2 regions of the Nocardioides sp. NPDC006303 genome follow, and region 1 is predicted to be linked to the other one. Evidence: riboswitches for the same ligand, from Rfam matches in the RefSeq annotation. Region 1 holds a riboswitch; the other holds the start of a gene.
The links. Region 1 has a riboswitch for S-adenosylmethionine ahead of ABZY89_RS13585 (aminotransferase class V-fold PLP-dependent enzyme). Riboswitches for the same ligand answer to the same signal wherever they lie in the genome.
Positions count from the first base shown of each region.

Region 2: it holds a riboswitch for S-adenosylmethionine, as region 1 does, so the genes downstream of both, thrC (threonine synthase) here and ABZY89_RS13585 (aminotransferase class V-fold PLP-dependent enzyme) in region 1, are expected to answer to the same signal.

Region 1 covers NZ_JBEXRR010000015.1:25,261-30,709, reverse strand. The annotation lists gene ABZY89_RS13600 (alpha/beta hydrolase) at 1-653, opposite strand, end outside; gene ABZY89_RS13595 (alpha/beta hydrolase) at 831-1,655, shown strand; gene ABZY89_RS13590 (biotin/lipoate A/B protein ligase family protein) at 1,661-2,716, opposite strand; gene ABZY89_RS13585 (aminotransferase class V-fold PLP-dependent enzyme) at 2,754-4,073, opposite strand; SAM riboswitch class IV at 4,118-4,231, opposite strand; gene ABZY89_RS13580 (CocE/NonD family hydrolase) at 4,320-5,449, opposite strand, start outside.
Region 2 covers NZ_JBEXRR010000002.1:236,037-241,485, forward strand. The annotation lists gene ABZY89_RS02725 (SGNH/GDSL hydrolase family protein) at 1-99, opposite strand, end outside; gene ABZY89_RS02730 (hypothetical protein) at 198-392, shown strand; gene ABZY89_RS02735 (hypothetical protein) at 405-1,568, shown strand; gene thrC (threonine synthase) at 1,666-2,937, opposite strand; SAM riboswitch class I at 2,949-3,088, opposite strand; gene ABZY89_RS02745 (DJ-1/PfpI family protein) at 3,176-4,087, opposite strand; gene ABZY89_RS02750 (isochorismatase family protein) at 4,084-4,635, opposite strand; gene lon (endopeptidase La) at 4,704-5,449, opposite strand, start outside.

The DNA.
Region 1 (5,449 bases):
TGCACCGACGGCGGCATGATGTGGTCCTCGGACCCGGACAGGAACAGCAGCGGCGCGCGGTCGGCGTTCTTGAAGTCGACCCAGGCGCCCTGGTGACCGGGCTGGAAGTTCGCCAGCACGGAGTCGAACAGGACGCGACCCGAAGCCGGGATGTGGTAGCGCTCGTAGAACGCCAACGACTCCTCCTCGGTGTAGGTGTTCGTGAAGGCGTACCTCCACTGCTCGGCGTCGAACCCGACGGCGCGGTGATGGTTCGCGGGGTTCTTGAGCACCGGGAAGACCGAGCGCAGCTGGCTCCACGGCGTGGCCCGGACGCCCTCGGTCGGAGCGGAGTTGAGGACGACGCCCGCGGCTCCGTAGCCGTGGTCCATCACGACCTGCGTGAACGAACCGCCGGCCGAGTGGCCCATGATGATCGGTGCGGTGTCGAGCGTGTCGAGGAAGGCCTCCAGGTGGGAGACGATCGCCTCCAGGGTGAGATCCGCGATCGGGGTCGGGTCTTCGCGGAGGGCCTCGACCTCGACCTCGAAGCCCGGGTAGGCGGGGGTGTGCACGGTGAAGCCGTTGGCCTCGTACCGGGCCTTCCAGTTCTCCCACGACCGGGGTGTGACCCAGAAGCCGTGGATCAGGACGATGGTGTCCGGGATGCTCATGTCAGGTTCCCTCTCGGGTGCTGGGGCTGGGACGCTCCGATCGTCCATCGGGTCGCGATGCCTCCGGACCACGTGGACCACGTAGTCCCGGGACTACGCGGTCCACGTGGTCCGCGGAAGCGGGTGGACGCGCGAGGCTCGTAGGGACAGGACCCAACCGACCGTGGGAGGAAGCCGATGCCTTACATCACCGCCGACGACGGCGCCCAGATCTTCTACAAGGACTGGGGCGACACCGGAAGCCCCGTGCTGCTCAGCCACGGCTGGCCGCTCAACGCCGACGCCTGGGAGGCCACCGCCCTCTTCCTCGCGGAGCACGGCCACCGAGCCATCGCCCACGACCGCCGGGGACACGGCCGCTCCAGCCAGACCTGGTCGGGCAACGAGATGGACACCTACGCCGACGACCTCGCCGGCCTGATCGACGCGCTCGACCTGCACGACCTCACCCTCGTCGGGCACTCGACCGGAGGCGGTGAGATCGTCCGGTACGTCGGGCGGCACGGCACCGGCCGCGTCGCCGGGCTCGCCCTGGTCTCGGCGGTGCCGCCACTCATGCTGCGGACCGAGGACAACCCGGACGGGCTACCCCTCGAGGTCTTCGACGAGATCCGTGCCGGGGAGCTGGCCAACCGGGCCCAGCTCTACCGCGACCTGGCCGACGGGCCGTTCTTCGGGAACAACCGGAACGGCGACGTTCCGCAGGGCTTCCGCGACGCCTTCTGGCTCCAGGGCATGGCCTCCGGGCACCGTGGCGCCTACGAGTGCATCGCGGCCTTCTCCGCCACGGACTTCCGACCGGACCTGGCCAAGATCGACGTGCCGACGCTGGTCGTGCACGGCGACGACGACCAGATCGTGCCGATCGACGTCGGTGGCCGCCGCTCGGCCGAGCTGATCGACGGCGCGGAGCTGAAGGTCTACGAGGGTTCCAGCCATGCCCTCCCGGACACCGATCGCGACCGGCTGCACGCCGACCTGCTGGCCTTCATCGACCGCTGACCGGTCTACGGCACCCTCGCCCGCCAGGCCGGGGTCCCGTGCTTGCTCTCGACCAGCGCCGCGGCCTCGTCGATCGTGGCCTGGTCGAGGCCGACGTACGCCGCCCCGAAGCTCTGCTCGAACTCCGCCAGGAGGGCGTCGATGACCTTCTCGCGGCTCAGCCCGGTCTGGGAACGGATCGGGTCGACGCGCTTGGCGGCACTCCGGGTGCCCTTGTCGGACATCTTCTCCCGGCCGATCCGGAGCACCTCGAGCATCTTGTCGGCGTCGATGTCGTAGGCCATCGTGACGTGGTGCAGGACGCCGCCGGGGATCCGCTTCTGCGCGGCGCCGGCGATCTTGCCGACCGGCGAGGCGATGTCGTTCAGACCGGCGTAGGCGGCCTCGATGCCGACGCTCCGCAGGCCGCGCAGCACCCACTCGTCGAGGAAGGCGTACGACTCCTGGAAGGACATGCCGGCCACGAGCGTGTCGGGGACGGCGAGGCTGTAGGTGATCGTGTTGCCCGGCTCGATGAACATGGCGCCGCCACCGGAGATGCGGCGTACGACCTCGATGCCGTGACGCTCGGCGGCTGCCTCATCGACCTCGTTGGAGATCGACTGGTAGCTGCCGATCACGACCGCGCTGCTCGCCCAGTCCCAGAACCTCAGGTTGGGGGCGCGGCGACCCTCGGCGACCTGGCGGACGATGACCTCGTCGAGCGCCATCTGCATCCGCGGCGACAGCGGCCCGGTCTCGACGATCTCGAGGTCGAGGTCGTCCCAGGTCGTGGCCCGGCCCAGGGCCCGCAGCACCGTCAGGGCGACGTCGCGGGTGCCGAAGCCGACCAGCTCGGCGTCACGGGCGGCGGTGTCGAGCACCGCGGTCAGCTGGTCGAGGGAGACGTCGACCGACTGCCCCTCCAGTGCCTCGGTCAGCCAGCCCAGCGCCTCGTCGGGTTCCAGGAAGAAGTCGCCCGAGAGGACGACGTCGATGATCGTGTCAGCGGAGACTGTCGCGTCGACGACGACCAGCTTGCCGCCGCGTACCTTCCGCTCGCCATGCACTCTTTCGCTCACGATTTCTCAACACCGTGAGCGCCCCGAATCATCCCGGCTAGACGGCCGCTCCGCACGAGCCGGCGGTGTCGGCCAGGCGGGTCAGACCGACGGGTCCGACGAGCGGGCGCGGGTCCTCGGCGAGCGTCCAGGCCCCGTCGATCAGGACGTAGTCGCCCCGGACGTCACCAGCCAGAAGAGCGCGTACGCCGGCCACCAGCCGGTCCACGTCTGCGACCGAGGTGCCGATCCCGATGCTCGCGCGGACCGCACCACCGGTGAGCCCGAGGCGCTTGAGGAGCGGCTGGGCACAGAAGCGGCCGTCGCGTACGCCCAGGCCGTGCTCGGCGGAGAGGTAGGCCGCGACCCGGCCGGGCTCGATCCCGTCGACCGTGAACGTGACGACCCCGACCGGCTCCTCCGAGTCGGGCCAGAGCCGCAGGACATCCACACCGTCCAGTGCGGACAGGCCGGCCACGAGACGCCCCCTCAGTGACGCCTCGTGGCGGTCCAGCTCGGCGGGCTCGAGGCCGCCGAGAGTCGTGCAGGCGGCGGCCAGCGCGGCGGCGCCGATGACGTTGGGCGAGCCGCCCTCGTGACGTGCGGGCGCGGGCTGCCAGGTGGTTTCCCCCGCCTCAACGTCATCGACGGCCCCTCCTCCGGCGAGGTAGGGGGTGCCGACGTCGAGCCAGTCGCGGCGCCCGACCAGGGCGCCGGCGCCGTAGGGGGCGTAGAGCTTGTGGCCGGAGAGGACGACGTAGTCGGCGCCGGTCGCGGCCAGCGAGAAGTGGCGGTGGGCGAGCAGCTGGGCGCCGTCGACGAGGACCCGGGCGCCGTGGGCGTGGGCCAGGGTGACGATCTCGGCGACCGGCAGCGCCTCGCCGGTGACGTTGGAGGCGCCGGTGATCGCGACCAGGGCGAAGCTGTCCCGGGCCAGCTCGCCGGCGAGGGCGTCGATGGTGCCGGCGAGGGTGTCCCGGCCGGCGACCACGGTCACACCGGCCTCGACCCGGCGCCACGGGAGCAGGTTGGCGTGGTGCTCGATGTCGAGGACGAGCACCCGGCCCGGTACGCAGCCGGCGAGCAGGTTCACCGAGTCGGTGGTGTTGCGGGTGACGACGGTGACGTCGTCCTCGCGGGCGCCGACATAGGCGCCGATCGTCGCGCGCGACTCCTCGTAGAGGGCGGTCGAGACCTGGGACAGGTAGCCGGCGCCGCGATGCACCGAGGCGTACCAGGGCAGGACCTCGGCCACCCGGTCGGCCACGCTCTGCAGCGCCGGCGCCGAGGCGGCGACATCGAGGTTGGCGTACGTCGTGGTCGTTCCGTCCAGCAGCGGGACCTGCGTGTTCGAGCCGACGAGCGGAAGCAGGGACATGGGGGCACCCTTCGGGTCATGGCTCCCCAGGGCTGCCCCGGCGAAGCACGCGCTTGCCCGCGCCACCTCGGCGAGGGCCTGGTCGTCACCCGGAGCACCCCACCGCGTGGGAGGGTTGCCCGCCAGCAAGCCGGGGCTTCGCGCTGGCAGTCGTGACCTTCGCCGATGATGGTGCCGGAGACGGAGGGTGCCCCGCAAGGCGTACGTCTCGATCTATGGACGCTCGTCCTACATATTGGACGACGACTAAGTGGTCGAAACGGCGCGAACCGGCAGGATCAGCGCCGAAGGATGCTCGGGATCGTGGTGGACCGTCTGGTCGGCAGCCAGGAGCGTCGTGGCGGTGGCGAGCGGCTCCCCGGTCCCGGGATTACGGGCGTAGCGCGGGAAGGCACCGCTGGAGACCTGCACGCGGATCCGATGACCGCGTTTGAACAGGTACGCCGTGGGCCAGAGCCGCACGGTCGCGCAAGTGAGCTCATCGGCGCCCGTCAGACTGGTCAGTCCGTCGCAGACGTTGTGGGAGCGGCCCTCTTCATCGACATCGCAGAGCCGGACGAAGACGTCGGCGTACCCCAGGCTCGACCGGAACCAGATCTCGGCACTCACCTCGCCGACGACCTCGACGTCCTCGTCGAGCAGGGTTGTGGTGTAGGTCAGCACGTCGGATCGGGCCTCCACGGCGCCGTTGTCGACGCGGCCACCGCTGCTGATGCTGATGCCCCCGGCCGCCGGGGTCGGATCGGCCGGGTCGTAGCGATAGCGGTCGGGATCCGAGTCACCCGGGGTGCTGACCGACAGGCCGCCACCACTCTGGAGGTGGAGATGCTGGGGCTCATAGCCCTTCGGTGGCCAGGTCTCGAAGTCGCGCCAGGCGTCATCGCCCATCACGAACAGCCGCACCGGCGCCCGCTCGGCCGGCTCCTCGCCGCGCGCGTACGCCAGGCCGAAGTCGACCGCTTCGGCCGCTCCAGGAATCGTCAGGTCCACATGGGTCCAGGGCCCGACAGTGAGCCGGGCCGGCTTGCCGGCGTCTTGAAGAATCGCGAAGTCCCGCAGCTGACCCGGGAGGAAGACGTCGTACCAGCCGCCGATGGAACTGACCGGGACACGCGTGCCGGCGACCCGATGGCGGTGGTCGATGCCGTCCCAGTGCGGATCGTCGGCATCATGGGCGAGAACGTCCTGGATGTACTGCGAACGCCGGCCCGTGGCCGCGAGGTCCATCTCCTGCAGGGGCAGCACGCGCAGGGCAGCGGCAGTCTTCTTGGTCTGGGCGTTCCTGCGGAACATCGCAAAGGGGCGCTCCTGGGTGGCGACCAGCGCGCCCCACTCGAGCGGCAGCTCCAGCGAACGACCGTCGGCGCGCATGAACT
Region 2 (5,449 bases), on a different contig from region 1:
GGCCGCCGCCCCCACCACACCGACTGCGCCGGCGACACCGGCGGTGGCGGCGACCATGCCGAGCCACTTGGCCTCTTCACTCGTCTTCGTGGTGTTCACATTCCTTATCTGTAGCGCACGAGTGTGAACGGACGGTTCGCCCGACGTCCGGCCTGCGACACAGCGGGCAGCAAAGGCCGCATAGTGGTGCCATGGTCATGTCTCGGGCACAGGCGGTCACCGCTGCGGTCATGTTGTTCGTCGGCGTCGCCATAGTCGTATGGACGCTGGTCGGTGACCTCGGAATGCGATGGGGTGTGATCGGAAGCGTTCTGATCGGCTTCACAGCGGTCGAGGCCTACCTGATGCTGCTGGACGACGAGCAGCGCAGCCCGATCCGCGCCCGGCTCTAACTGCTGACCCCGATGCTCAGCGGCGGGATCTTCGCGGCCGCGGTGATCCAGGAACGCCCCGACCCGGTGCCTGGGACCGTGCTGACCGAGGGCGGATCGGCGATCGGGTCGTTCGACGGCGGTGCGCTCACCTGGAGCATGCTCGACGGACTCATCCTGACCGCGAACGGCCACACCCGTGCCCTCGGCAATGAGGATGACAGCTTCTTCGATCCTCCCGTGCTGGCCACCCAGGACGTCGTGATCGGCAGCCGTGGCCATGTCATAAGCGCCTATGACCCGGTGACCGGCGAGAAACGATGGTCGCGGCGGATCCCGTACGCCGATGTGTTCCGACGCTACGGCGACCTGCTCGTCTATGAGAGCGACGGCTACACCGCCGCCCTGGAGATCACCTCAGGTAAGGACCGATGGCGTCAACTCGGTGAGCCGACGCTGGCCAACGGTGGGCTGATCGTCACCGGCACCGAGTGGTGGTGGGACCTCAACTTCACCTCCGGGATGCACGGGCTGATCGATCAAGACCGCTATGTCGGGATCCGCGACGTGGAGTCCTACCGGCGCCTCACCATCGTCGCTGTCAGCAGCGGCAAGGTGGTCCGCACCGTGCCGTTCGCCTTCCAGAGGGACCCGTTCGCCATCGCCGGCGACTTCCTCTACACCGCTGACTCCGACGGTGCGCGGGCCATCTCGGTGGCCAGCGGCGGACCGCCCCGTCCGGTCGCGATGCGGCCCCACGACAACTCCGACGACTTCGAGGAACCAGACAGGCTCTTCGAGTCGAAGTATCCCGGCTTCATCGGCGCCATGCCGGACGGGTGGCAGTTCCCGGGAAAGCCCGACATCACCATCGATCGCAGTGCGACCGGCCAACCGGCCTTCCCCGTGCTCTCGGCCTCGGGTGAGCAGGCGGTCTGGTTCGCCGAGTCGTCACGCGTGGTCAGGATCGAGGATGCGTACGAGGAGATCCTCGCGTACGCCTACGACGACGACACCTACCTCCAGCTAGTCACGGATCGCGACGCCGCCGGCACTCGAGTGCGTCGTCTCGACATGGTGCGCGGGCGCACGGTCACGAACTACACCGTGATCGCCGAGAAGGAAGCCGAACCGACGCTGTCATTGCGCAACGGCCTCGCCTGCGTCGCCGGCGAGTGCCGCCGGCTCCCTGATTGATGCATCGCTATAACAGAGGGTCCGACCTTGTGAATCGCTCACAAGGCCAGACTCTCTGTCACAGTCGCGAAGGACCCAGCGTGACGCTCTGGCGACCTCAGGCCTGGGAGAGACCGGCTTCCTCGAAGGCGTCGTAGTTGGGGGCGATGGTGGCGCGGGGGCCGACGATGCCGCTGACCGCGTCGAGCGTCTTGAGGCCGTGGCCGGTGTTGATGATCACCGTCTCCAGGCTCGGGTCGAGCAGACCGTTGTCGACGAGCTTCTTGGTGACCGCGAGCGTGGTTCCGCCGGCGGTCTCGGTGAAGATGCCCTCGGTGCGGGCCAGGAGCACGATCGCGGCGCGGATCTCGTCGTCGGTGACCTCCTCGACAGCACCGCCGGAGGAACGGGTGGCGTCGAGGACATAGATGCCGTCGGCCGGGTTGCCGATGGCCAGCGACTTGGCGATCGTGTCGGGCTTGACCGGGCGGATGGCGTCGACGCCGGCCTTGAACGCGGTCGCGACCGGGTTGCAGCCGGTGGCCTGGGCGCCGAAGATCCGGTACGGCTTCTCCTCGACCAGACCGAGCTTGATCAGCTCCTTGAAGGCCTTGTCGACCTTGGTCAGCTGGGATCCGGAGGCCACCGGGATGACGATCTGGTCGGGCAGGCGCCAGCCGAGCTGCTCGGCGATCTCGAAGCCGAGCGTCTTGGAGCCCTCGGCGTAGAAGGGACGTACGTTGACGTTCACGAACGCCCAGCCCTCCTCCTCCGCGGCGATCTCCTGAGCGAGCTTATTGACGTCGTCGTAGTTGCCGTCGACGGCGATCAGGTTGTCGGTGAAGACGGCGGAGTTGACCTGCTTGGGCTGCTCGAGGTTGCTCGGGATGAAGACCGCGGTCGGGATCCCGGCGCGCGCTCCCGCCGCCGCGACAGCATTGGCCAGGTTGCCGGTGCTCGGGCAGGCGAAGACCTTGGCGTCGAGCTCGCGGGCGGCGCTCAGTGCACAGGCGACCACGCGGTCCTTGAAGGAGTTGGTCGGGTTGGTCGAGTCGTCCTTCACCCAGATCTTCTCGATGCCGAGCTCACGCGCGAGGTTCTTCGCGTCCAGCAGCCGGGTGAAGCCGGGCTCGGTGTTGGGGCTCTGCTCGATGTCGTCGGGCACCGGCAGCAGCGCCTTGTAGCGCCAGATGTTGCGGGGTCCGGCCTCGATCTCCTCGCGGGTCACGGCCGGGAAGTCATAGGCCACCTCGAGTGGCCCGAAACACTCCGGACAGGCGTAATGCGGTCCGAGCTCGATCTGGTGCCCACACTCCCGGCACGACAGCGCCGAGGCGTTGCCGAAAGCGCCCTCGCGCAGGCCCTTCGTCTCCGTGGTCGCAGCGCTCATGAGAAACCTCCTCCTCATCTTCCCCGATCACGTCTCTCGCGCCGGGCCGGAATTAGCACCTGCTCCACGCCCTACCCGATGGCCGGGAGGAGGCTCGTGGTCGGTTGCCGGAACTTCACTGGGCCGTTCCCTCAGTCCCTCTCGATGAGCAGTAGCGATCGTACGGCAGGTATCCGCTGCCAAACACACCCGGGTTCCATTCCGCGGACCAGTCGTCCATCATATGGACAATCGAGGTTCAGCGAGCGCGGAGGCGGCGCAGCATCCGGGCATCGTCGAAGCCCACCGCACGGGCGGCCGACTCCATGGTGGTGCCCGCGGTCAGCAGATGGTCGGCCCGTTCACGACGGAGAGCCTGCTGATACCGGAGCGGGGTGAGGCCGGTCGCAGCTACGAAGGCGCGGGTCAGGGTGCGTTCGCTCACCCCCGCGCCGTCCGCCAGCGCGGAGAGCGGAAGCGGCTCGGCGAACCGGGCGTCGATGACGTCCTGCACATGGTGGACGGTGTCGTCGAGATGGTTCCGGTGGCGCAGCAGGACGCTCTCCTGCGGCTGGTCTCCGTTGCGCCGCGCGTAGACGACCATGTCGCGGGCCACGCGAGCCGCCAGCGCCGGTCCGTGGCGCACCGCGAGCAGGTGCAGGCTCAGGTCGATGCCGCTGGCGATGCCTGCCGACGTCACGATCCGGTCATCGCTGGTGAAGAGCACGTCGCGCACCACCCGGGCTTTCGGGTAGCGCCGGGACAGCGCGTCCTGGAGATCGTGATGGGTGGTGCAGCGACGTCCGTCGAGGAGGCCCGCCTGCCCGAGGGCGTCGGCGCCGGCACAGACGCTGGCCACCTCACCCCCGGCAGCATGATGGGCACGCAGCCGCTCGGCGGTCTCGCGGGTGAGCCGGGGGCCGGCGACGAGGTCGTACGCCGCCCGCCAGCCCGGCACGACGAGCAGGTCACCGGGGTCGAGATCGGGCCATTCCGCGGCGGTCGTCAGAGGCAGCCCCTGTGCGGAGAGCACCTCCCCCGGCTCGGCGCCCGCGACGTACGCGAGGTCGTAGGGGTGTCCAAGGCTGCGCGCCGTGTGGAACGCCTGTGCCGGCCCGGCGAGGTCGAGCAGATGTACGCCGGGCAGCAGCACGAACACAACGGCGCTCATGCCGCAGATGCTGCCACAGCCTCCAGATCGGCGATCGTCGCGATCTCGGCAAATCGGCCGCTGAGCACGAGCTTCGTACGCTCCACGACCTCCTCGGCCGACAGCCCGCCCAGCGGCTCGGTGGTGACCGCGTCGGCGACATAAGTGATCCGGTAGCCGAGGTCGGAGCCGACCCGCGCGGTGGTCTCGACGCACTGCTCGGCGCGGATCCCGCACACCACGAGCTCGGTGACCCCGCGCTCGGTCAGCACCTGCTGCAGGTTGGTCGTGGTGAAGGCGTTGTGGGCGGTCTTGCGCAGCTCGACATCGCCCGACTCGGGGCCGCTGAGCCCGTAGAGGTAACGCACATGACCCGACTCCGGGTCGAAGACGCCGCCGCTGCCGGGTTCGGTGTGGAGCACCCAGACCACCAGGTCGCCCGCGGCGCGAGCGAGGCTCACCAGCCGGTCGGCTCGGTCGGCGATGTCGGGGTGAAGAGTCTGCTGCCAGACCTCCCGCTGCCGAAAGGACTCCTGGATGTCGATGACGAGAAGGGCTCGGTTGCTCATGTGCCCAGTGTGCGAGCTGCCCGCTCGACGCACGAGGCATCAAGCGGGCAGCATCCGGAACGATCCGGTCAGGCAGCGGCAACCGTACTCTGGGCGGCGGCCGCTCCCTCGGCAGGCGCGAGGGCGCCGCGTACGACATCCCTGACGTCGCTCACCAGGTTGATCTTCAGGGCCTGCTTCACCTCGTCGGGGACCTCGTCCAGGTCGGGCTCGTTGCGCTGGGGCACGAAGACCTCGGTCAGACCGGCTCGCTGGGCGGCGAGCAGCTTCTGCTTGAGGCCGCCGATGGGCAGCACCCGCCCCGAGAGCGAGACCTCACCGGTCATGCCGACCTCGCTGCGCACCGGGCGACCGGTCGCGAGAGACGTGAGCGCGGTGACCATCGTGATGCCGGCGCTCGGGCCGTCCTTGGGGACCGCGCCCGCGGGCACGTGGACGTGGAGCGAGCGGTCGAGCACGGCCGGGTCGACGCCCAGCTCGGCGGCGTGCGAGCGGACGAAGGAGAGCGCGATCTGCGCGGACTCCTTCATCACCTCGCCGAGCTGGCCGGTGATGTTCAGTCCAGCCTGCCCGTCGGCCGAGGACGCCTCGATGAAGAGCACGTCCCCACCGAGCCCGGTGACGGCCAGTCCGGTGGCGACCCCCGGGACAGAGGTACGCTCCGCCGACTCCGGCGTGAACCGCGGCCGTCCGACCAGGTCCTTGAGGTTGTCCAGGCCGATCTCCACGTGCTCCGCACCGGTCGCCAGCCGCGTCGCCACCTTGCGCAGCGCCTTGGCGATGAGCCGCTCGAGCTGGCGTACGCCCGCCTCAC